DNA from 3 places in the Frankia umida genome. Region 2 is predicted to be linked to each of the others. Evidence: riboswitches for the same ligand, from Rfam matches in the RefSeq annotation. Region 2 holds a riboswitch; each other region holds the start of a gene.
What was found. Region 2 has a riboswitch for cobalamin ahead of MXD59_RS05005 (ABC transporter substrate-binding protein). Riboswitches for the same ligand answer to the same signal wherever they lie in the genome.
Positions count from the first base shown of each region.

Region 1 (7,105 bases), on a different contig from region 2:
TGGTGATCGGTTCCTCGGCGTCGGCCTCGTCGCCGGTCCTAGCGTCGGTCCCGCTTGCGGTGCCACTTCCGGTGCCACGTGCGGTCTCGGTCTTCGGCTCGGTCTCGGTCTTCGGCTCGGTCTCGGAAGCGGTCCGCGCGGCGGCTGCCGGACGTCCCGTCGCTGACCGGAGCATCGAGGGGATGGCCACCGGGGTGGTCGCCGGCTCATCGAAGCCGGCCACCGCGGAACCAGCGGCATCCGCGGGGACCGCCGCGGCCGCGGGGACCGCCGAGACCGACCGGTTCCTCGGAGCCGACAGGTCAACCCGAGCCCGCGAATCCGCCCGAGCCGACGAGTCCGCGGGGACTGCCGGGTCCGACGGGGACGAGGGGGACGAGGGGGACGAGGGAGCGACGGGAACGGCCGCCTTGTCGCCGGTGGTCGTGGCCGGCAGCGACGTCAGCAGCGCCGCCGCCTCGCCGGACGCGCCCGAGCGGACGGGGACAGGCACCCAGGAGGGAACACCGGTCCGCGAGCGGACCTGCTCAGGCACGGGAATCGAGTGGACCCGGCTCGACGCGGGGGGCGTGTCCAGGCCAAGACCGGCGGCCATCCCCGCGAGACCAGGCAGCAGGGCCCGCAGCTGATCGACGTCGGGCCGCTGCTGCGGGTCCTTCGCGAGCATCGCGGCCAGCACGGCCCACAGCTCGTCGGGGATGCCCGGTGGCCGTCCCGGCGCGAGGTCCGCGTGCGCACGCAGGATGGAGAGCATCTCCCGGCCGGCGAACGGCGCGACGCCACAGAGCATCTCGTAGAGCATCGTTCCGGCGGCGTAGACGTCCGCGGCCGGGCCGACCACTCCCCCGTCGACGCTTTCCGGCGCCATGTACAGCGGGGTGCCGAGCATCCCGCCGGGGACGGTCAGGCGGGTCGCCGAGGCGCACAGCCCGGCGATCCCGAAGTCGGAGACCTTGGGCTGCGAGGTCCCGTCCCGCCGGTCGAGCAGCACGTTCTCCGGTTTGAGGTCACGATGGACGATGCCCAGCCGGTGCGCGGTCGCCAGCCCGGTGAGGATGTCGACGATCAGGCCGACCGCCTCGGCGGGCGGTAGCGTGCGCCGTCGATGCAGTTCCTGGCGCAGGTCCGAACCGTCGACGTACTCCATCACGATGGCCAGATCACCGCGTTCGGCGACCAGGTCGTGAATGGCCACCACGAACGGCGACTGAACCCGGATCAGGATGGCGCGTTCCCGCATGAACCGGGCGACCACGCCAGGGTCGGCGGTGAAATGTGGCAGCAGCAGTTTGAAGGCAAGAACATTGCCTGCCTCGTCATGGCCGCGCCACACCTCGCCCATACCGCCCCGGCCGACCCGGGTCAGCAGGGTGTAGGAACTTCCCAGCCTTCTAACCACTGCTTCTTCTCACCACTGCTGGCCATCACCACTTCGCTACGCAGTTCCAGGTCGATTCCGCCGGCGTCTCCCCCATGCGTCGCGCGCGTCGCCCCCTCCCGCGCCGGAGCCGGCAGCCTGACTGCCGTCGTTCTCCGTGCGCCCGCGGGCACGGACCACTACCCGGCGGTCCCAGGTGCGGTCCCTGGTCAGGATGCCGGACGACGCCGAACGCACGGTCCGAGGTGAATATGGGTTTCATCACCGGGGGTGGACGGTTCCCCCGCGAACCCGTCGGTATGCCAGGCCGCAGCCACCGTGACGGGTCCGCGACCCGCCCGCATCCGGGTGGCCACCACCATCCCGAGGGCCACCTGGATGGCCCGAACGGGCAGCCCACAAACGGGCCCGGTCCCGAACCCCGACCGAGACCCTGGAATGCCGAAGGGGCCTGGAACGCCGAAGGGGCCTGGAACGCCGAAGGGGCATAGCCCTGATACCGAACGCCGCAGACCTGATACCGAACGCCAGCAGCTCTGGAACCGGGGACCGGGGACCTGATGCCGAGGCCTGGTAGGTGTGATGCCGAGGGTTGTTCAGGGATTGCGGCCTCTCCCTACCAAACAACCCTCGGCATGCGGCCGAGGCCGGCATGTGCACGAGCGGACGAACAGGCGGACTAATGGGCGGATGGGCGAACGACCGACCGTGGCCTCGTCACGGCTGGGTCTGGGTCTCGGCCTCCGCCTGGGTCTCGGCCTCGGTCTCGGGACGGGCCTGCCACCGCTCGCGGTGCAGGACGTCGGCCAGCGGGCGGCGTCGGGCCCAGCCGTGCCGCTCCAGGTCGGGCAGTTCACGCAGGGCTGTCACCGGGCCCAGGCACAGCCAGGCGACCGGGCGGATGCCGGCCGGGATCGCGAGCAGGTCGCGGACGAACGGTTCGCGGTAGAACGACACCCAGCCGACGCCGAGGCCCTCCGCGGTCGCGGCCAGCCACAGGTTCTGCACCGCCAGGCAGACCGAGTAGAGCCCGGTGTCGGCGATCGCATGCCGGCCCAGCACCGCGGGGGCACCGCGGGCCGGGTCGTAGGTGACGACCAGCGACAGCGAGGACGCCAGCACCCCGTCGATGCGGATCGGGGCGAACCGGGCGGCCCGCGCGGCGTCCAGGGACTCGGTGAACACCGCCCGCTCGCGCTGGACATGCGCGGCGAAGGCACGCCGGGTGGCGAGGTCGGTGACGACGACGAAGTCCCAGGGCTGGCTCAGCCCGACACTCGGCGCGGCATGCGCGGCGGCGAGCACGCGGTGCAGCACCGCGTCGGGCACCGGGGCGCCGGTGAACTCGCCGCGTACATCCCGGCGGCGATACAGCAGGTCGTAGAGGGTTTCGGTCTCGATGGTGCGACGATCACGTTCGGTGGACACGCCAGGCTCCCGCTGCCGGGCCGCCGGTGAGGGCGGCGCTGTGGCGGGGCCGGTCTTCGGACTCCCGGATCGACGCCGACCGCCCGCCTTCCCAGGCCGATCCGGCCCAGTGGCTGCGTGGGAGACGCGTGGGCGGCTGCTCCCCGGTCACCGCGGCGGGCCCGTGCCGGACTTCCACCGGCTTCCCGATTCTTCCCGGTCACCCGGGACACCCCGCATACGTTGCCGGGGCGGACGCTACCCGCTCGCCGGCTCCGGTCCGCCGGTTCGTCACCCGTCCGGGCCAGTCACGTCCGGGCCAGTCACGTCCGGGACGAACGACGCGACCGTCGGCGCAGGAGCGGCGGGAGAGCCGGCGGGTTGCGGCCGAACCGTGAAAACGGCGCCCGGGCCCATTTCCCGAGGACTTTTCACTCCGGTATGGTTCCTCCGAGCAGCCGGGCTCACCGGAGTGCAACTGGTCGGATCACGTCGGACGGGGAGCAGCGTGACGGTCGGCCCGGGATTCCCGCCTGGCGAACGTCCAGTGCCGGGTGTCGGCACTGGCGGCCGGTGGGAGCTGCCCGGACTACCCCTTCGCCCGCACGATCCGGACGAAATCGGACCATATCGCCTGCAGCGTGTTCTCGGCGAAGGCGGGATGGGGACCGTCTACTATGCCGCCCGCGACGGGGCCGCCCCGGTGGCGGTCAAAGCCATCCGTTCCGAGTACGTCCTCGCGCCGGGTTTCCGGGGCCGATTCCTGCGGGAAATCGAGAACGCCCGGCAGGTGCAGCCCTTCTGCACGGCGGCGGTCCTCGACTTCGACACCGGTGACACCCCCTACCTGGTGACGGAGTATGTCAACGGCCCCGATCTGCGCCAGCAGATCACCTCCGGTGTGCCGCTGTCGGAGCACGACACCAAACGGTTCGCGATAGGTGTGGCCTCGGCGCTGCGGGCCATTCACAACGCCGGGGTGGTGCACCGGGATCTCAAGCCGGCGAACGTGCTGCTGGCCGTTCTCGGCCCGCGGGTCATCGACTTCGGGGTGGCCGCGGCGCTGGTCGGGCCCGCGCGCACGGGGGCCGACCGCGGCGACGATCCGGACGTCCCGCAGTGGCTGACCCCGGCCTACATGGCCCCGGAGCAGGCGCAGCGCGCCCGCCATCAGGGCAGTTTCGACATCTCCCGGCCGGCGGACGTCTTCGCCTGGGCCGGTGTGGTGCTGTACGCGGCGACCGGCCGGGCGCCGTTCGGTGAGGGCAGTTTCGCGGAGCTGTTCGACCGGGTCGTCTACGAGGAGCCGGACCTGTCCGGCCTCGCCCCCGACCTCGAGGTGATCGTCCGCCGGGCGCTGCACAAGAACCCCTACCGTCGCCCCGACGCCGGCCAGCTGATCGCCAGCCTGCTGGGGGACGCCGAGGCGGAACCGGCCGACCAGGTCTGGGAGACCACGATCATCGCGCCACCGCGGCAGACGGTCCCCGAGCCGACCGGGAGGCCCCCTGACATCCGGTCCCTGAACGGCGATGCGGGCGGCGCGAACGGCGCGGGCGCTGGAATCGCCCCCGGCACCCGGGCGCCGGAGCCGGGGCGGCCACGGCGCCGTCGGCGCGCGGTGGCGGGCCTGATCGTGGCCATCGCGGCGGTCCTGGCCCTGGTCGCCGTGCTGGTGCCGACCTCGCCGATCTCCCCGTGGCATCCCTACGCCCGGCTGGGGGCATGCTCGACCGTCAACATCTACACCGGGCAGCACGGCACCCCGTACAACGCCTACGGCAAGAAGCTGGCCGCCCGCATCACCGAGCGCTATCCCGGTACCGCCGTGGATGTGCTGGCCACCAACGGCACCGGCGACAACCTGCTGCGCCTGCAGGACCCGGCCGGCGCGACCTGCGCGATGGCCGTGGTCCAGCTCAACACCACCGTCGACGCGCGGTTCGGGGTCAACCAGTTCAGCAACATGCCGCTGACCGACCTGCGCACGGTCGGCCCGCTCTGGTTCGACCTGCTCCACCTGATCGTGCGGGCCGATTCGCCGATCACCACCGCGGCGCAGCTGTGTGACCGCACGATCTCCACCGGCCTGAAAAGCTCCGGCACCGAACAGCTTGGTCAGGTGCTGTTTCAGAACCTGCTGAAATGCACACCGTCGAAGGTGGCCAGCGACCTTCCCCGGGGCCTGGCGGATCTGGCCGCCGGCCGCATCGACGGCCTGTTGTGGGCCGGCGGGGCACCAACCCCGCAGATTGTGCGGGCCCTGGGTGACGGGCTGCGGATACGGCTGTTGCCGCTGGCCGACGAACTTCCGGCGATGATGGCGAACTGGGACGCCGCCTACCGCTTCCGGCTCGGCTCCAGGTTCATCGCCGGCCGGGTGTACGAGTCGGTGCCCGTGACCTCCGGCGACTACGGCGACGTGCCGGCGGTGAACACCATTGGTGCGCCCAACGGGCTGGTCGTCGACAAGGGCGCCGATCCGGATCTGGTCGCTTTCGCCGCACGCACCCTGGACATCCACCGCGCCGACTTCGAGTGGGCCCTGTGGGGGGCCGACGACGGGCGGCAGTTCCGCTCCGTCCACGACGCCATTTCGACCAGCTCGCTGTACTGCCTGGTCCCCCTGGCCAGCGCGGCCGAGAAGTACTACGAGGGCCTCGGTATCCGGGCGTCCTGCGCCTCGCGCTGATCCCTCGGCCGACCGTCGCCTTCCCCTTGTGTCACCGGGGATCGCCGCGTCACAAGGGCTGGTTGTGCGACACTCGAAATGCGGCCTTGACCTTCTGCCTGACAGGTGACGTTTCGGCTGCCGGTTTCGGCCACCGAGCGGAAACCGTCGGGGATGAACGGGAGCGCCATGGCTGACGCCACCCTCGGTCTGTACCTCACCGACGTACGCGGACTGAGTCTGGACAGACTCCGCACCAGCACCGACGACACCCTTCGCCACGAGGTCGATCGTCTGCTCGACGACCTGGACCCGCGGTGCGCCTGGCACAAGCGGGCCGATGACGGCGGTGGCTGCTGGCAACGGCTGCACTGATGCCCTCCGCGCCGCCCGGCCCGGCCCACCCGGACCCGGGTGTGGCACTGCATCAGCTGTCCGGGGCCGACGTCGACAGTCTGGCCCTGGGTGAGCTCGAGCCGGCCGTCGTGCGGCGCCTGCTGGACGCCGAGATCAGCTACCGTCGCATCGCGATGCGCGCGGCCCTGGACCTGCTCAGCGCGCGACCGGGGGCGCCGGGCCCGCTGGCCCCGGTGGACGAGGCCTGGGAGCTGCTGGTCGAGGCGGAGCGCCGCAGCCCGCCGGCCGTGCGCGCGGTGCTCGACCAGCCGTTCACCGGGGCGTGGGCCGCCCGGCTGCTGCGCCGGCTGCGCGACCGGTCGTCCGCCAGCGCGCCCCTGTGGGTGGACGTCGGCTACCTGCACGCCCTGGCCGCCGCCGCAGCGGTGCGCTCCGGCTGTGCCTGTGACCTCGCGGTTCCCACCCGCCACGGCGTCGTTCATCTGCCCTCCCTCGGCCACGCGCACCTGAGCGGGCTGGACCCCTGGGACATCGCGACCGTCACCAGCGGCACCGCCGACCCCGCCCCAAGCCCTGATCCGCGCACCGGCACCGGCACCGGTGCGGGCCCGGGTCCGGCGGTGTGGATCGTCGGCCCGGCGGACAGGGTCCGCGTGCCCACTGCCGACCCACCCGACGGCCCGCCACCCCCGGACGACCAGCACGCGGCACCCCGATGGCGCCGGACCCGCACGGTCGGCGGCAGGCTGATCCTCGAGGACGCCGACCCGTACCGGGTGGCGGACAGTGACGCCCGGCCCGAGTGGCTGCCCGCCGCGGAGATCGCGCGGTGGCAGCGGTGCCTGGCCGCGGCCCGGGAGGTCCTGCGCACCGGCCATCCGGGAACCGCGGCGGCGGTGGACGCGGCGATCACCGCGGTCGTCCCGGCGCCGTCCACCACCCGCTTCCGCTCGTTCAGCGCGACGTCCGGCGATGCCGTGGGCAGCGTCGTGATGTCGTTGCCCCCGGACGCGGTGGACGGCGCGGTCACCCTAGCCCACGAGCTACGCCACGGCGTGCTCGGTGCCATGCTGCACCTGGGTGATCTGGTCGACCCGGCGGCGGCGCCGCAGCTGCGCCGGGTCCCCTGGCGCGACGATCCGCGGCCGGCGCGCAGCGCCGTCCAGGGGGTGTACGCGTTCTTCGGTGTCACCGACTTCTGGCGGACCCAGCGCCGACATGCCCGGGCAGACGAGGCCATGCTCGCGCACTTCGAGTTCGCGCTGGGCCGGCGCGCCGTGTGGGAGACCGGA
Region 1 is NZ_JALKFT010000017.1:32,116-39,220, reverse strand. Features, by position in the region: gene MXD59_RS16875 (serine/threonine-protein kinase) at 1-1,399, opposite strand, end outside; gene bluB (5,6-dimethylbenzimidazole synthase) at 2,096-2,806, opposite strand; cobalamin riboswitch at 2,848-3,025, opposite strand; gene MXD59_RS16865 (serine/threonine-protein kinase) at 3,180-5,477, shown strand; gene MXD59_RS16860 (hypothetical protein) at 5,646-5,831, shown strand; gene MXD59_RS16855 (HEXXH motif domain-containing protein) at 5,831-7,105, shown strand, end outside.
Region 1: linked by a shared signal. The riboswitch ahead of bluB (5,6-dimethylbenzimidazole synthase) and the one ahead of MXD59_RS05005 (ABC transporter substrate-binding protein) in region 2 are both predicted to bind cobalamin.

Region 2 (7,105 bases):
TCGGGCCGTACCCGGGCGGTGCCGACGATCGGGGGGCGGGGGACGAAGGCGGCGGTGATCGGGTCGAAGTGGAGTTCGTCGCTGTCGAAGGTGGCGGCGATGCGGCCGTCGAGGATCAGTTCCTCGGGGCTCCCGGTGTGCAGCGTGCCGCCTGCGTCGAGCAGCCAGGTGGCGTCGGCGACGCGCAGGGCGAGTTCGAGGTCGTGGGTGGAGACGACGACGGCGAGGTCGCGGTCGCGGGCGAGTCGCCGTAGCAGTGCGGTCAGCGCCACCCGGGACGGTGCGTCGAGGAAGGCCGACGGCTCGTCGAGCAGGATCACCGACGGCTGCTGGGCGAGGGCGCGGGCGACGAACAGCCGTTGGCGTTCACCGTCGGACAGTTCGTCGAGGAGCCGGTCGGCGAGGGGCCTCGCGCCGACGGCGGTGATCGCCCAGTCGATGGTCTCCCGGTCGTGGTCGGTGAGCCGGCCGGTGAGGTCGGTGTGCGGGTGGCGGCCGAGGGCGACGAGGTCGCGGCCGCGGGCCAGGGGGATGTCGACCCGGTCGGTGAGCACGACGCCGATGCGGCGGGCCCGCTCCCGCGGGGTCAGGGCGGTGAGGTCCGCGCGGTCGAGGGTGATCCGGCCGGCCAGCGGTGGTTGCAGGCCGGCGAGGGTGCGCAGCAGGGTGGATTTGCCGGTGCCGTTCGGGCCGAGCAGGACGGTGAGCTCGCCGCGGCGGGCGAGCGCGGTCAGGCCGGTCAGCACGGCGGTGCGCCGTCGGCCGTGCCGGTAGCCGATGGTCAGACCGACCAGCCGCAGCCCGCCGGTCGTCGCCGGGTTGGCCAGGCCGGCGGGGTCGGTGGGGTCGATCGGGTCGGCCGGGTCGGGACGCTCGACGTCGGCCATCAGACGGTTCTCGCGACGGTAGAGCTGGCCCGCAGCAGCACCGCGATGACGATCGGCGCGCCGATCAGGGAGGCCACGATGTTGATCGGCAGCGCCAGACCGGTACCGGGCACCTGGGCGACGATCGAGCAGAACAGCGACACGACCGCCCCGGCGAGCGCGCAGGCGGGCAGCAGAACACGATGGTCGGCGGTGGCGAGCAGCCGGCGGGCCAGATGCGGCACGGCGATGCCGAGGAAGCTGATCGGGCCGCAGAACGCCGTCACCGTCCCGGCGAGCAGCGATGCGCCGAGCAGGGTGACAGTACGCAGCCGGCGGACGTGCACCCCCACGGTGCGGGCGTAGTTCTCCCCGAGCAGCAGGGCGTTGAGCGGCTTCATCGAACCGAGCGCGAGCAGCAGGCCGGCCCCGATCGTCGGCGCGAACACGACGAGGTCGCCGGGGGAGACCCCGGAGTAGCTGCCGAGCTGCCAGGTCCAGTACTGCAGGGCACGCTGCGGCGCGGTCCAGGTCAGCAGCAGCCCGATGAACGAGAACACCGCCGCGCCGACGATGACGCCGATGACGAGCAGGGTGACGACCGAGCGGACCCAGCGGGCGAGCAGCAGCACCGCGGACAGCACCACGGCCGCGCCCAGGGCACCGGCGGCGACGACCGCGACCCGCCCGGTACCGATGGCGCCGGCGGTGAACGCCCCCGCCGACCCGCCGGCACCGGTGACCACGAGGGCGACGCCGAGGCTCGCCCCGGCGCTCACCCCGAGCGAGTACGGATCGGCCAGCGGATTACCGAACAGGGTCTGCATCTGCAGGCCGGCCACCCCGAGGGCGGTACCGGCGAGCGCCGCCGTCGCCGCCCGTGGCAGCCGCACCTGTGTGATCACCACCGACCAGCGTGGATCGGTGGGGTCCGCGCCGACGAGCACCCGCAGGGTGTCCGGCAACGGCACCCACACCGAGCCGACCGCGACGGCGAGCAGGAACATCGCCGCGGTCGCGACGGCGAGGCCGAGCAGCGCGCCGACCGGCCGCCGCCTGGCCACGGCCGCAGGAGCACCGGTCGCCTGTGCGTCGACCGCCAGTCGATGATCGACGACGACGCCGCCGGCGGGCAGGCCCGCGGTCACGATGCCCGGCTCATGAGGTCAGCCGACGGTAGAAGGCGAACCGGTGGTCCTTCGCCAGGTCGGGATGCAGGATCGCGACGAGGTCGCCGAGGACGAGATCGGGGCCGGTGACCCCGCGTTCCCAGTAGTCGTTACCGCCACCAGGGCCGATCACCAGCGTGTTCGTCCACACCTGGCCGCCGGCGCGGGTCGCGGCCAGCGTGCCGTAACGGGAGTCCTCCTTCGTCGCGTCGCCGATCGTCTTCCACTCGCCGTCGGCGAGCCAGATCGGCGCGGACCCGGCCTTGGCATACACCGCCTCGAAGGCGAGTTCCAGGCTGCCGGTGTCGCGGGTGCCCGACCACGGGTAGCCGGCACCGGCGTCGGCGAGAAGCTTGCCGACGTAGCTGCCGCCCGAGGGCATGTACCAGGTGCCCTGGTACATCGAGCCCGGCAGGACGGCGACCGGCTGCTGACCGGCACCGCTGACCTTCGCGGCGATCGCGGTGTAGTCGCCGGCGATCCGGTCGAAGACCTTGCCGGCCTTCTCCTCGTCGCCGGTGAGCGCGGCCATCACCTTGATCCATTCGGCGCGGCCGAGTGGGTCGCCCTCCAGCCATTCGGCGTTGGCGACGACCGGGACCCCGCCGCGCCGGATGGCGGCGTAGTCCGGTGAGTCGGTGCCGTCGGTCATCAGCACGTCCGGCCGGCCGGTGACGACCTTCTCGACGTTGATCTTCCCGCCGGCGGCGTACTCGGTGACCCTGCCCTCGGTGATCAGGCGGCGGATGTCGGCGTTGACGACGCTGGCGGCGCTGGCCACCCCGGTCAGGGTGTCGGTGCGGTCCAGGTCGACGAGCAGCGGCAGATGGGTCGTCGATCCCGAGTACAGGCTGCGGATCGGCACCTCGATCCGTGGCGCTGATCCGAGCGCGCCGGTGAGCGTCGGCGCGGGCGCGCCGCAGTGCACCAGCACATAGGACTCGGGCCGGCCATCCGGGTAGGGCTGTTTGACGGTGAGTACCTGATAGCTCTGGTGATAGCTGATCGTGACGTTTCGGGCGTGGCTGAACGTCGATTTGACCGGGAAGTAGTCGGTGTCCTGCCTGAAGTCGGTGATGCAGCCGCGGGCGTCGGTTCCGCCCGCCGACCCCGGGTCGTCGTCCCCGCAGGCACCGAGGGACACCGCGGCAAGGAGCGCGGCGAGGACAGCGACCAGCGGCCGGACGCCACCACGGCAGCGGCGCGCCCACCTCGGCGACCGCGCAGGGGACGGATCGGATCTCCCGGGCTCGCCGCGGTGGCGTCGTCCGGCATCGATGGGAAGAAAAAGGTATGTCGGCGCGCGCACGCGGACCGCCTCTCCAACACCTCGTGGAAGGGTCACTCGGATGCCGTGGCCGGTCTCCTGGCTGACGGGTAAGCCTTCCCCGGCCCGCCTTCCCAGGCGCAACAGCAGCCCAGTGACTCCACGCGGACGACGTGGAAAAGGCCGGGAAATCCCGATCACAGTGGCGAGGGCCGCGCCGGCCTGTCACCGGCTTCCCGAACACCACGACATGGCAAAAATATGCTGAAAATTATCTGCCCGCAAGAAGTACTGGCTGATTGTGCTGCTATCACCCGGAATTTCTGCCGGTCAGTGAACCAAATGCCGGAAGAATGCCGAAGCAGGGAGATGGCCGGCCAGAACGCGAGTCATCGGGAAGGGAAACCAGCCCGGTCTCGTGGCGCGACCGCCGCCGCATCCGCGTCGTCAACCCCTGCTCAGTGGCAGGGGAAGCCGAGGAAGTGACGCGCGTCATGGACGAACTCGTGGATATGCGTATCCGAGCCGAACATCGACGTGGCGCCCTGATCGACTCCGATGAAGTAGAGCAGTAGCAGCGACAGCAGCGCGGTCAGGCCCAAGGCCGCCGCTCGAGCCGTCAGCGGGAAGGAGATCGACCGATGCCGCGACTGCGGATCGGCGATGGGTGTCGTCATAGGTGCCCCCTGGGATTGTGCGTCCCGACTGGTTGGACTGCTGGTGCTCGGGTCTGACTCCCGCCCCGCCGCCCCGAAGGACGGACGGGCCGGTCACAGTGGCGCAACCGTGCCGGGATTTCACCGGCTTCCTCGCACAAGCAATCGGATTATCTGGTTTCCACCGGGTTCCTGTCAACAACTGAGAACAGAACGGACAATGTGGCCAGCCGGCTCGGTGTGACCGGAGCGGGCAGGTTCGACGGGAACCCTGGGGTCGCGCCACGGCCACCGGGCTGGGGCCGATCATCGCGGGGTGGGCTTCTGGGATCCCGCAAGGACCGTCTGGTAGTGCCCGACTCTGGCGAGCCGGGAGGTGCGGAACGTGAGCGTGTCCTGTGCGGCTCACCTGCCATGATTATGTCACTGAGAGTTACATTTCATCCGAATGGGTAATCGCCCGGACGCCAGAGAAGCTGTGGCGGAGACTGTGAAGCCCCGACGGCCGGTCGACGATGACGAAGAAGATGACGAAGAATTCGCGACTGTCCCCCGGGCGGAGTACGAGCGACTGCAGGCCAGCCGGCGCCAGTTCGGCGCCGAGACCAGCCGCGGCCACATCCTGCGCGACGAACAGGCGCGGTTGCGGCAGCTCATCGCTGACGTAGCAGCCGCCCTGGGGCGGCCGAACAGCCCCATCTGCATGTCGTGTGTACCCGCTGCGGCACGCTGCGCGAGATCGCGGAGCCCGGCCGAACCCGCTCCCGGCGCGGTCGCGCATCTGGCGGCGATCCCCGGGCTGGATGTCGTCGGCCCCGCGACGCTTGCCATCTATGGACGCCGCGAGCGCTGATGGGCCGCCTGACGGCGCCCCATCAGCCAAACCAGCGCGGTCGGCCCCACATCATGCCAGTTGCAACATCCTTGCAAGAGCGACATAGTTGCATCTGTGTTGATGCCGGCGGGTCGACGGAGCCCTTCCGGCGCCTCCGGCTGACCTGTCCGATCCGGTGCCCCGCAGTCACGACACGGACCACTCGCCGATCCAGCCGAGCGATGTGGGTCCTGCTTCCGCGTGGCCGCTCGGCCTGCGCCCGGCCCATTCCCTCCTGGGCCCGCGTCGAGCCTGTTCCCCGCAGTGAGGAGACCTCTGGTGGCCCACCCATCCCCCGGCGTCGGCGAGCCGTCCCTGCCGAGGCGGCTGGCCCGGTTCCGGCACAGCCTCACGGGGGCGGACAAGCGGTCCCTGGCGGGGATGACCGCGTTTATCGTCCTGCTGCACGTGGTGGGATTTGTCGTTCTGCTCACCCTTGTCACCCCGCATGGCTACCATCTCGGCGGCGACCATCCGGTGTTCACCGCCGGGGTCGGCGTCCTGGCCTATACCTTCGGACTCCGCCACGCCTTCGACGCCGACCACATCGCCGCTGTCGACAACACCACTCGTAAGCTCATCGCCGACAACACGGCGCGGGAAGCCGAAGGTGCGGGCCCGCAACGCCGACCGCTCTCGGTCGGGTTCTGGTTCTCCCTCGGCCACTCGACGATCGTCTTCGCGCTCGCGTTCCTGCTTTCGGTCGGTATCAAGTCCCTGGTCGGGCCGGTCGAGGACGACTCCTCCAGGCTTCACACCATCACCGGCGTGATCGGCCCGTCGGTCTCAGGTGTCTTCCTGTGGGTGTTGGGGATCCTGAACCTCGCCGCCCTGCTTGGCATCGTCAAGGTCTTCCGCGAGATGCGCAACGGGCACTACAACGAGCAGGAACTCGAGCGACGGCTGGACTCCCGCGGTTTTATGAACCGTTTCCTCGGTGGCCTGACCAGGACGGTCACCAAGCCGTGGAACATCTACCCGATCGGTGTGCTGTTCGGCCTCGGATTCGACACCGCGACCGAGGTTGGCCTGCTCGTCCTCGCCGGCGGCGCCGCGGCGTTCGACCTGCCCTTCTACTCGATCCTTGTGCTGCCGATCCTGTTCGCCGCCGGCATGTGTCTCATGGACACCATTGATGGTGTGTTCATGAACGCCGCCTACGGCTGGGCATTCGCCCGTCCGGTTCGCAAGGTGTTCTACAATCTGACCATCACCACCATCTCGGTGATCGTTGCGCTCGTTATCGGCACGATCGAACTTGTCGGTGTCCTTGCTGACCGGTTCACGATCGAGTCCGGGCCGTTCGCCTGGATCGCCAACATCAACCTCGACTACGCCGGCTACGGCATCGTCGGCCTTTTCTTCCTCGCCTGGGCCATCGCGCTCGCTGTCTGGTACTTCGGCCGCGTCGAGGAACGCTGGACCGCCAACCTCCCCAGCGAATCGACCCAGCCCGCCGAAACCAGCTGACCATGCTGTCACCCGGGATGGCCGGGATGGGTGGGGCGTACTGGTTCGGTTGGCTGTCGGTCAGGCCCGGTCCTGGTAGATGTCGGGGATACCGTCGTGGTCGCGGTCGACCGTTTCCGCTTCCTGTATCCGGCGGTAGACACGGCTGCGCAGGCGCAGGGCCACGGCGGCCAGCAGGGCGGCGAGCAGGGAGCCGGTCAGGACGGCGATCTTGACGTGGTCGTCGCGTGTGCTGCCGGTGCCGAAGGCCAGTTCGCCGATGAGCAGGGAGACGGTGAATCCGATACCGGCGAGGACGGCCAGGCCGAGGACGTCGACCCAGGCCAGCCCGTCGTCGAGGGTGGCACGGGTGAAGCGGGCCACCAGGTAGGTGGCGGTCATGATGCCCAGTGGTTTTCCGACGACGAGGCCGATGACGATGCCGACGGCGGCGCGGTCGGAGAGCGCGTCGGTCAGTCCGTTCAGGCCGCCGATGGTGACTCCGGCGGAGAAGAACGCGAAGACCGGTACCGCCACTGCGGCGGAGAGGGGTCGCCAGCGGTGTTCGAAGTGCTCGGCCAGCCCGGGGCCCGCGTCGGGTCCACCGGCGCGCTTGCTGCGCAGCACCGGCACGGCGAAGCCCAGCAGCACGCCGGCGACGGTGGCGTGCACGCCGGAGGCGTGGACGAGTGTCCAGGTGGCGGCGGCCAGAGGCAGCAGGAGCCACCATGAACGCACCCGGCGTTGCACCAGCAGGGTGAACACCGCCAGCGGCACCAGGGCGCCCAGCAGCGGGAGGACGCGGAGATCCCGGGTGTAGACGA
Region 2 is NZ_JALKFT010000003.1:276,759-283,863, forward strand. Features, by position in the region: gene MXD59_RS04995 (ATP-binding cassette domain-containing protein) at 1-887, opposite strand, end outside; gene MXD59_RS05000 (FecCD family ABC transporter permease) at 887-2,014, opposite strand; gene MXD59_RS05005 (ABC transporter substrate-binding protein) at 2,025-3,344, opposite strand; cobalamin riboswitch at 3,375-3,565, opposite strand; gene MXD59_RS05010 (CbtB domain-containing protein) at 3,761-3,979, opposite strand; gene MXD59_RS05015 (hypothetical protein) at 4,437-4,811, shown strand; gene nicT (Nickel transporter NicT) at 5,112-6,302, shown strand; gene nhaA (Na+/H+ antiporter NhaA) at 6,363-7,105, opposite strand, start outside.

Region 3 (7,105 bases), on a different contig from region 2:
CGACGGCGATGTCGGTGCCGGCGGCGGCGTGGGCGAACAGGGGGGCGAGCCGCTGCGGTCCGCACAGGACGGCGTCGAGGTTACGTCCGGGTCGGCCGGTGGCCAGCGTGTGGTAGCTGGGGTCGATGTAGTCGGGGCCGACCTTGTGTGGGCTGACCCGCAGGCCGCGGGCGACCAGCGCGGCCATCAGTCCGGTGGCGACGGTGGTCTTGCCGGCGCCGGAGGTGGGTGCGGCCAGCACGAGCCGGGGCAGGTCGAGGCGGCGCGTCGGGCCGGTCACCATTCGATGCCTTTCTGGCCTTTCTGGCCGGCGTCCATGGGATGGCGGACCTTGGTCATCTCGGTGATGAGGTCGGCGGCGTCGAGCAGGGGGGTCGGGGCGGCCCGGCCGGTGATGACGACATGTTGGGCACCGGGGCGGGTGCGCAGGGTGTCGACGACCTCGTCGAGGTCGAGCCAGCCCCAGCGCAGCGGGTAGGTCATCTCGTCCAGGACGTAGAGCCGGTAGGTCTGCGCGGCCAGGTCGCGGCGGATCTGCGCCCAGCCTTCGGCGGCGGCCGCGGCCGGGTCACCGGCGGGGTCGACGCGGTTCTGGATCCAGCTCCATCCGGCGCCCATCCGATGCCAGGTGACGGTGCCGCCGGCGCCGGACTCCCCCAGTGTCTCGAGGGCCTTCTCCTCACCGATGCGCCATTTCGCCGACTTGACGAACTGGAAGACGCCGATCGGCCAGCCCTGCGCCCAGCCGCGCAACGCCAGACCGAACGCCGCGGTCGACTTTCCCTTGCCGTCGCCGGTGTGCACGATCAGCAGCGGCCGGCCGCGGCGCGCCCGGGTGGTCAGCCCGTCGTCCGGCACCGTGGACGGCACCCCCTGCGGACTCATCGGGACGGCTCCTTGATCTCGACGCGGACGGCCCGTGGGGCCGGCGGGGCTGGTGCGGCCAGCCGGGCGGCGGCTGCGGGTGCTGCCGGTCGGGTGGGTGGGGCGGGTGGGTGCAGCAGGGGTAGGGCGTCGAGCGGGATGGTCCGGGCGCCGAGGGCGTCGGCGAGACGGGCGGCCAGACCCAGCCGGATCATGCCGGTCTCGCAGTCGACGACGACACTGGCCAGCCCACCCGCGGCCGTCCCCCGCCCCCCACCGCCGCCGTGGGCGCCGGACGTTGCGGATGCGGCCAGGGCCGTGGGGGCGCTGCGGCGCAGGGCGCGGGCGACGGGCAGCGGGTCGCCGCCGGCGGTGGCCCGTCCGTCGGTGACGACGACGAGCAGGGCACGGCGGGACGGGTCGCGGCGCCGTTCGGCGGTGAGCACCTGCCCGGCGCGCAGCAGGCCGGCGGCCAGCGGCGTCCGTCCGCCGGTGGGCAGGGCGTGCAGGCGGGCGGCGCCGGCCTCCACACTGGAGGTGGGGGCGAGCACCACCTCGGCGCCGGCGCCGCGGAAGGTGATCAGACCGATGCGGTCGCGGCGCTGGTAGGCGTCGACGAGCAGGGCGAGTACCGCGGTGGTGACCAGGGTCATCCGGGCCCGTGCCGCCATCGACCCGGACGCGTCCACGCAGAACAGCACCAGGTTGCCTTCGCGGGCGACACGGTGCGCGCCGCGCCGGTCGGACGGCACCAGCCGCAACGCCCTCCCCCCACCCTGGCCGCCGCCCCGGGAGGCCTCCGGGAGGGCACCCGGGACACTGCCCGGGGTGACGTCCGGGGTGAGGTCCGGGGTGGACGGGGGGGTGCGGCGGCCGCGGGCGTGCTGGTGGGGGGCGGCGGCGAGCAGGGTGGCGGGCAGGTGCAGGCCGGGGGCGGTGGCACTGGTGGCGACGACCGCGCCGCGGGTGGTGCGCGCCGGGGAACGGCGTCCGCTGGCCGACGAGGTGGCGCCGAGTCCGCCGACGGTGAGCGTCCGCGGCCGAAACAGCGCTCCCGGTGCGGCGGCGGTCCCGGTCGCGGTGGCCCGTCCCGGCAGGCCCACACCGCCGTCCCCGCCGGTGCTGGTGGCGGCGCCGTGTCGGCCGCGCTGCCCGGGTGGGGCCAGGGTGGGCCCGGTGGGACGGGGCGGGAAAGCGGGGCGACCCGCACCCGGCGGGTGGGCGCCGGATGGTGCGGCGGCCCGCGGGTCGTCGGCCAGGGTGTCCACGGTCGGGGCGTCGGCATCCGCGCCGGCAGCGGCCAGCTCGGGATCACCAGGCTGCGCGCTGTCACCGGGCCGGGCGGCGTCCCGGGCGGTGTCGAGGTCGTGGTCGTCCGGGGTGAGAAGATCACCGTCCGGGTCGAGATCGTAGGGATTGTCCAGGTCGTAGGGGGTGGTGGCCCGCGGGTCGCCGGTGTCCGGGTCGCCGGTGTCGGTCATCCCGCCCGGTTCCGCGGAACCGTCTCCCGGACCCTGACCGGACCCGCCGGGTCCCCCAGACCCGCCAGATCCACCAGGACCGTCGGGACCGTCCTCATCGTGATCGCCGTCGTCGTTCCCGCCGGGGCCCTCCGACCCATCAGGATCCTCGGGGCTGTTCCCGGTGTCGGGGTGGCGGGCGGTGGCGGCGTTCGAGGACGCGCCGGCCTGGCGGCGGGCCTCGGCCTGCTCACGGGCGGCGGTTTCGGCGGCCACGGCGTCATCGAGGCCGGCCAGGGCGTCGGCGAGGACCGCGGCGAGGGTGGCGTCGTCGAGGTCGGGGGCGTCGAACGGGCCGCGGCGGCGCCGATGCGGCAGGGCGAGGCGGGCGCCGGTGCGCAGGTCCGCGGCGCGCACGGTGTCGCGTCCCGACCAGGCGGCGAGCGCCAGCGCGGTGCGGGCCAGCACGACGTCGGCGCGCATCCCGTCGACGTCGAGGCCGGCGCAGATCGCGGCGATCGCGTCCAACGCGGCGTCGGTGAGGGTCACCGCCGGCAGCCGCACGGTGGCGGCGGCCACCCGGGCGGCGAGGCGGGCCTGCGCGGGCGCCCAGGCGGCGACGAACCCGGCCGGGTCGGCGTCGTAGGCCAGGCGGCGACGGACCACCTTGGCGCGCAGCCGCGGGTCACGGCTGGCGGCGACGGTGACGGTGAGCGCGAACCGGTCGAGCAGCTGCGGGCGCAGCTCACCCTCCTCGGGGTTCATCGTCCCGACCAGCACGAACCGCGCCGGATGCCGGGCGGACACCCCGTCGCGTTCGACGTGGGCGACACCGGTCGCGGCCGCGTCCAACAGGACGTCGACGAGATGGTCGCCGAGCAGGTTCACCTCGTCGACGTAGAGGATGCCGCGGTGGGCCGCGGCCAGCAGCCCCGGACGCAGCACACTCACCCCGTCGGCGAGCGCCCGGTCCAGGTCGAGGCTGCCGGTGACCCGGTCCTCGGACGCGCCGACCGGCAGCTCCACCAGCCGCACCGGCCGCACCACCGACACGGCCACCGGCGAGGTGGACGCGGACGAGGTGGACGTGGGGTCCGCGCCGGGTGGGGAGGCGGGCGGATGCGGTCCGTCCGGGCAGCGCGGGTCGGGGGCGGCCGGGGCGCAGGCGAACCGGCAGCCGCGGACCACCTCGACCGGGGCGAGCAGGTCGGCAAGCCCGCGGACCGCGGTCGACTTGGCCGTGCCCTTCTCCCCGCGCACCAGCAGCCCGCCGAGTGCCGGGCTGACCGCGTTGAGCAGCAACGCGAGCCGCAGATCGTCCATCCCGACGACCGCCGCCAGCGGGAACCCGCCGACCCGGTCCGCGGCGAACGGATCGGCCCGACCCGCCGGCGAGGTGGTGACACTCGACGGTTGCGCGCAACCAGACGGGAGGGCCGTGGCCGGTTCCGCGGAACCGGGTGCTGCTGTGGAACCGGGTGGTGCTGTGGAACCGGATGGTGCTGTGGGTGGTGCTGGCATGCCGCTGGTCCTCCCCAGGTCCTCGCCCGTGGTCGTCCATCGCGACGGCCGGAGTATCCTGGCTCCCGGATCCCGCGCGCCGCCGTCGGCCTTCCAACCGCGCTGGCGGTCGTGACCTGCCCCTGTGGCTGTAGGGCACGTGGAGGGCGGCGCTTTCCGGTGACAGTGGCGGGACCGCGCCGGATTCGCACCGGCTTCCTCCGCTAGCTGTCGCGTCCGCCAGCATGTCACATCCGCCAGGCCGCGGTGGCGTCGTCGTCCAGGCCCCACCTGCCGGCCCGACCCGCCGACGTGCCGCGCTCCCGGTGGGACGAGGCGAAGGAGACCCCCCGTGTCCACCCCCCGACCGGACGGCCCACCCCCCGCACCCGCCTGCACCGACCCGGAGGCGACGGGGACGGCGGGGACGGCCACGGGGTCCGTCCCGGCCGCCGGCCGGGCCACGGCGGTCACGCTCACCCTGGTGGACGTGGCGCGGGTACGGGCCGGGCTGCGCGCCGACTGCGCCCGATGCGCGGGATTGTGCTGTGTGATGCCCGGGTTCACCGCGTCCGCGGACTTCCCGATCAGCAAACCCCCCGGTGTCGCCTGCCGGCATCTGGACGGCGAGCATCGCTGCGGCATCCACACCGAGCTGACCGGACGCGGTTTCGCCGGCTGCGTCGCCTTCGACTGTCTCGGCGCCGGCCAGCAGACCACCCAGGTCACCTTCGCCGGCCGTTCCTGGCGGACCCATCCCGGCGACGCGCCGGCGATGTTCGCCGTGTTCGGGGTCCTGCGGGTCCTACACGAGTCGCTTCACCACCTGGGCGCCGCCCTGAGCGCCCTCGACCCGTCGGGTTCGGACACCGCGGCGCTGGCCGCCCGCCTGCGGGAACTGTTCACCGCCACCCTCACCCTGACCACCACCACGGACGCGGACCGGCTGCGCGCCGTCGACCTCGACCTCCACCGCCGCACCGTCCATCTCGCTCTCACCGAGGCCAGCGCCGTCCTGCGCGGCCCGGCCGCCCCGTCCACCGGCCGGGCCGGCCCGAACGACGCCGGCACCCGCGGGGCCGGCGGGCGCGGGGTCCGCGACGGGGATCTGATCGGCGCCCGGCTGGCCGGCGCGGACCTGCGCGGCGTGGTCCTCACCGGACGTCTGCTGCTCGGCGCCGACCTGCACGGCGCGGACCTGCGCGGCGCCGATCTGCGCGGCGCCGACCTGCGCGGGGCGGATCTGCGCGGCGCGGACCTGCGCGGGGCGTGGTTCCTCACCCCGATGCAGCTCGCCGCCGCCCGCGGCGACGCCACCACCCGCCTGCCCACCGGTCTCGACCACCCCACCCACTGGCCCACCACGGCCAGGGCGGACACCACGAGCACCGGCAGCACGCCAGCTCCGTCGGCCACGCCACGGGGACGGGGACGCGGCCGACCAGCAGGTGACCGCCGCCGCGGCCGGCGCACCCCGCGCTGACCAACCACAGCCGCTGACCGACCGCAGCGAGGACGCCGTGCATGTCCGCTGATCAGCCCGTGTACCTCGCCGGCTACGACCCGGCCTGGCCCGCCCGGTTCGCCGAACAACACGACCGGCTCGCGGTCATCCTCGCGCCGTGGCTGGCAGCGCAGATCACCCACATCGGGTCGACGGCGGTCGTCGGCCTGCCCGCCAAGCCCGTCATCGATGTTCTCGCTCCCGTGCGTTCCCTCGACGCGGCGCGCGGCGGCGCTGTGCCGGCGCTGGAGGCGGCGGGCTGGCTGTTCTGGCCGCAGGATCCGTGCGGCCACTACCGGCTGTGGTTCCTGCGCCCCCGCCCCGAGGCCCGCACCCACCATCTCCACGTGATCGAACACGGCGACTCCCACGCCGAAGCCCTGCTGGCCTTCCGCGACGCCCTGCGTGCCGACCCGGCTCTCGCCCGTGACTACGCGGCGCTCAAGAGCCGGCTCGCCCGCGAGCATCCGACCAACCGCAACGCCTACACCAACGCCAAGGGCGCCTTCGTCGACGAGGTCCTACGCCACGCCGGCCTTTCACCCCCACCCCGCGTCCCGCTGCCCGAATAGACGAGGGTCACGGACGAACCGAGCACGATGGACCGGTTGGCCAACGCCCCGGCCTGTCGAGAAGGCCCTGCGTCGAGAAGGCCCTGCGCGGCGCCGGCATCGCACTCTCCGGTTGAGAAGTGTGCGGTGTGGCGCACGACCGCGCCGCGGACGGGACCTTCCTGACCGTGGCTGCCGCGCCCAGCCGGCTCGGCTGGTCAGCGGACGGGTTCGTGCGTCTTCATCGAGGGTCAGAGCAGGCCGGCGTCGTGGACGAGCAGGGCGAGCTGGGTGCGGTTGGTCAGGTGCAGGTGGGTGAGGATGCGGGTGATGTGCGCTTTGACGGTGGCGGTCGACAGGTGCAGCCGGGTGCCGATCTCGGCGTTGGTGTGGCCGTGGCCGACGCCGAGGGCGACGTCGTGTTCGCGGGGGGTGAGGCCGGCCAGGGCGGTGCGGGCGCGGATGTGGGTGTCGGCTTCGGTGGTGGTGCGTGCGAGCAGGCGGCGGGTGATCTGGGGGGCGAGGATGGGTTCGCCGGCGGCGACGCGCAGCACCGCCTCGACGATGCGGGTGGGCGGGGCGTCCTTGAGCAGGAAACCGCCGGCGCCGGCGCGCAGGGCGGCGAGGACGTTGTCGTCGGTGTCGAAGGTGGTCAGCACGATCACCTCCGGCGGGTGGGGGCGGGCGCGTAGCCGGCGGGTGGCGCTCAGCCCGTCGAGTCGGGGCATGCGCAGGTCCATGAGGACGACGTGCGGTGTGTGGGTGTCGACGGCGGTCAGGGCCTGCGCGCCGTCGCCGGCCTGCCCGACCACGGAGATCTCCTGCTGCTCGCCGTCGGGTGTTCCGCTGCCGCGGGCGCCGTCGAGCATCAGGGTCAGGCCCGCGCGTACGAGCGGGTCGTCGTCGACGAGCAGTACCCGTACCCGCGGGCGCACCCACCCGGCCGGTGCCGGTGTGGTGGAGGCCTGCGCGTCGGGCGGTTCGGGATGTGTCATCGGGGCCAGGGCAGCTGGGCGTGCAGGTGGAACGTTCCGTCGACGTGCTGGTGGTCGAGTTGGCCGCCGGCCAGGCGGACCCGTTCGGTGAGCCCGACCAGCCCCATCCCGGAGCCCGCTGACACCGGTGACGCTGTCTGGGGCGGGGTGGTCGTCGACGCGGGCGCTACCGGTGCTGTCGGCGTCGGGGGCGCGTCGGGGGTGGCGGGCAGCGGGTTGACGAGGTCGAGG
Region 3 is NZ_JALKFT010000016.1:15,744-22,848, forward strand. Features, by position in the region: gene MXD59_RS16170 (cobyrinic acid a,c-diamide synthase CobB) at 1-283, opposite strand, end outside; gene cobO (cob(I)yrinic acid a,c-diamide adenosyltransferase) at 277-885, opposite strand; gene MXD59_RS16180 (VWA domain-containing protein) at 882-3,647, opposite strand; cobalamin riboswitch at 3,898-4,045, opposite strand; gene MXD59_RS16185 (pentapeptide repeat-containing protein) at 4,177-5,307, shown strand; gene MXD59_RS16190 (GrpB family protein) at 5,349-5,900, shown strand; gene MXD59_RS16195 (response regulator) at 6,131-6,874, opposite strand; gene MXD59_RS16200 (sensor histidine kinase) at 6,871-7,105, opposite strand, start outside.
Region 3: linked by a shared signal. The riboswitch ahead of MXD59_RS16180 (VWA domain-containing protein) and the one ahead of MXD59_RS05005 (ABC transporter substrate-binding protein) in region 2 are both predicted to bind cobalamin.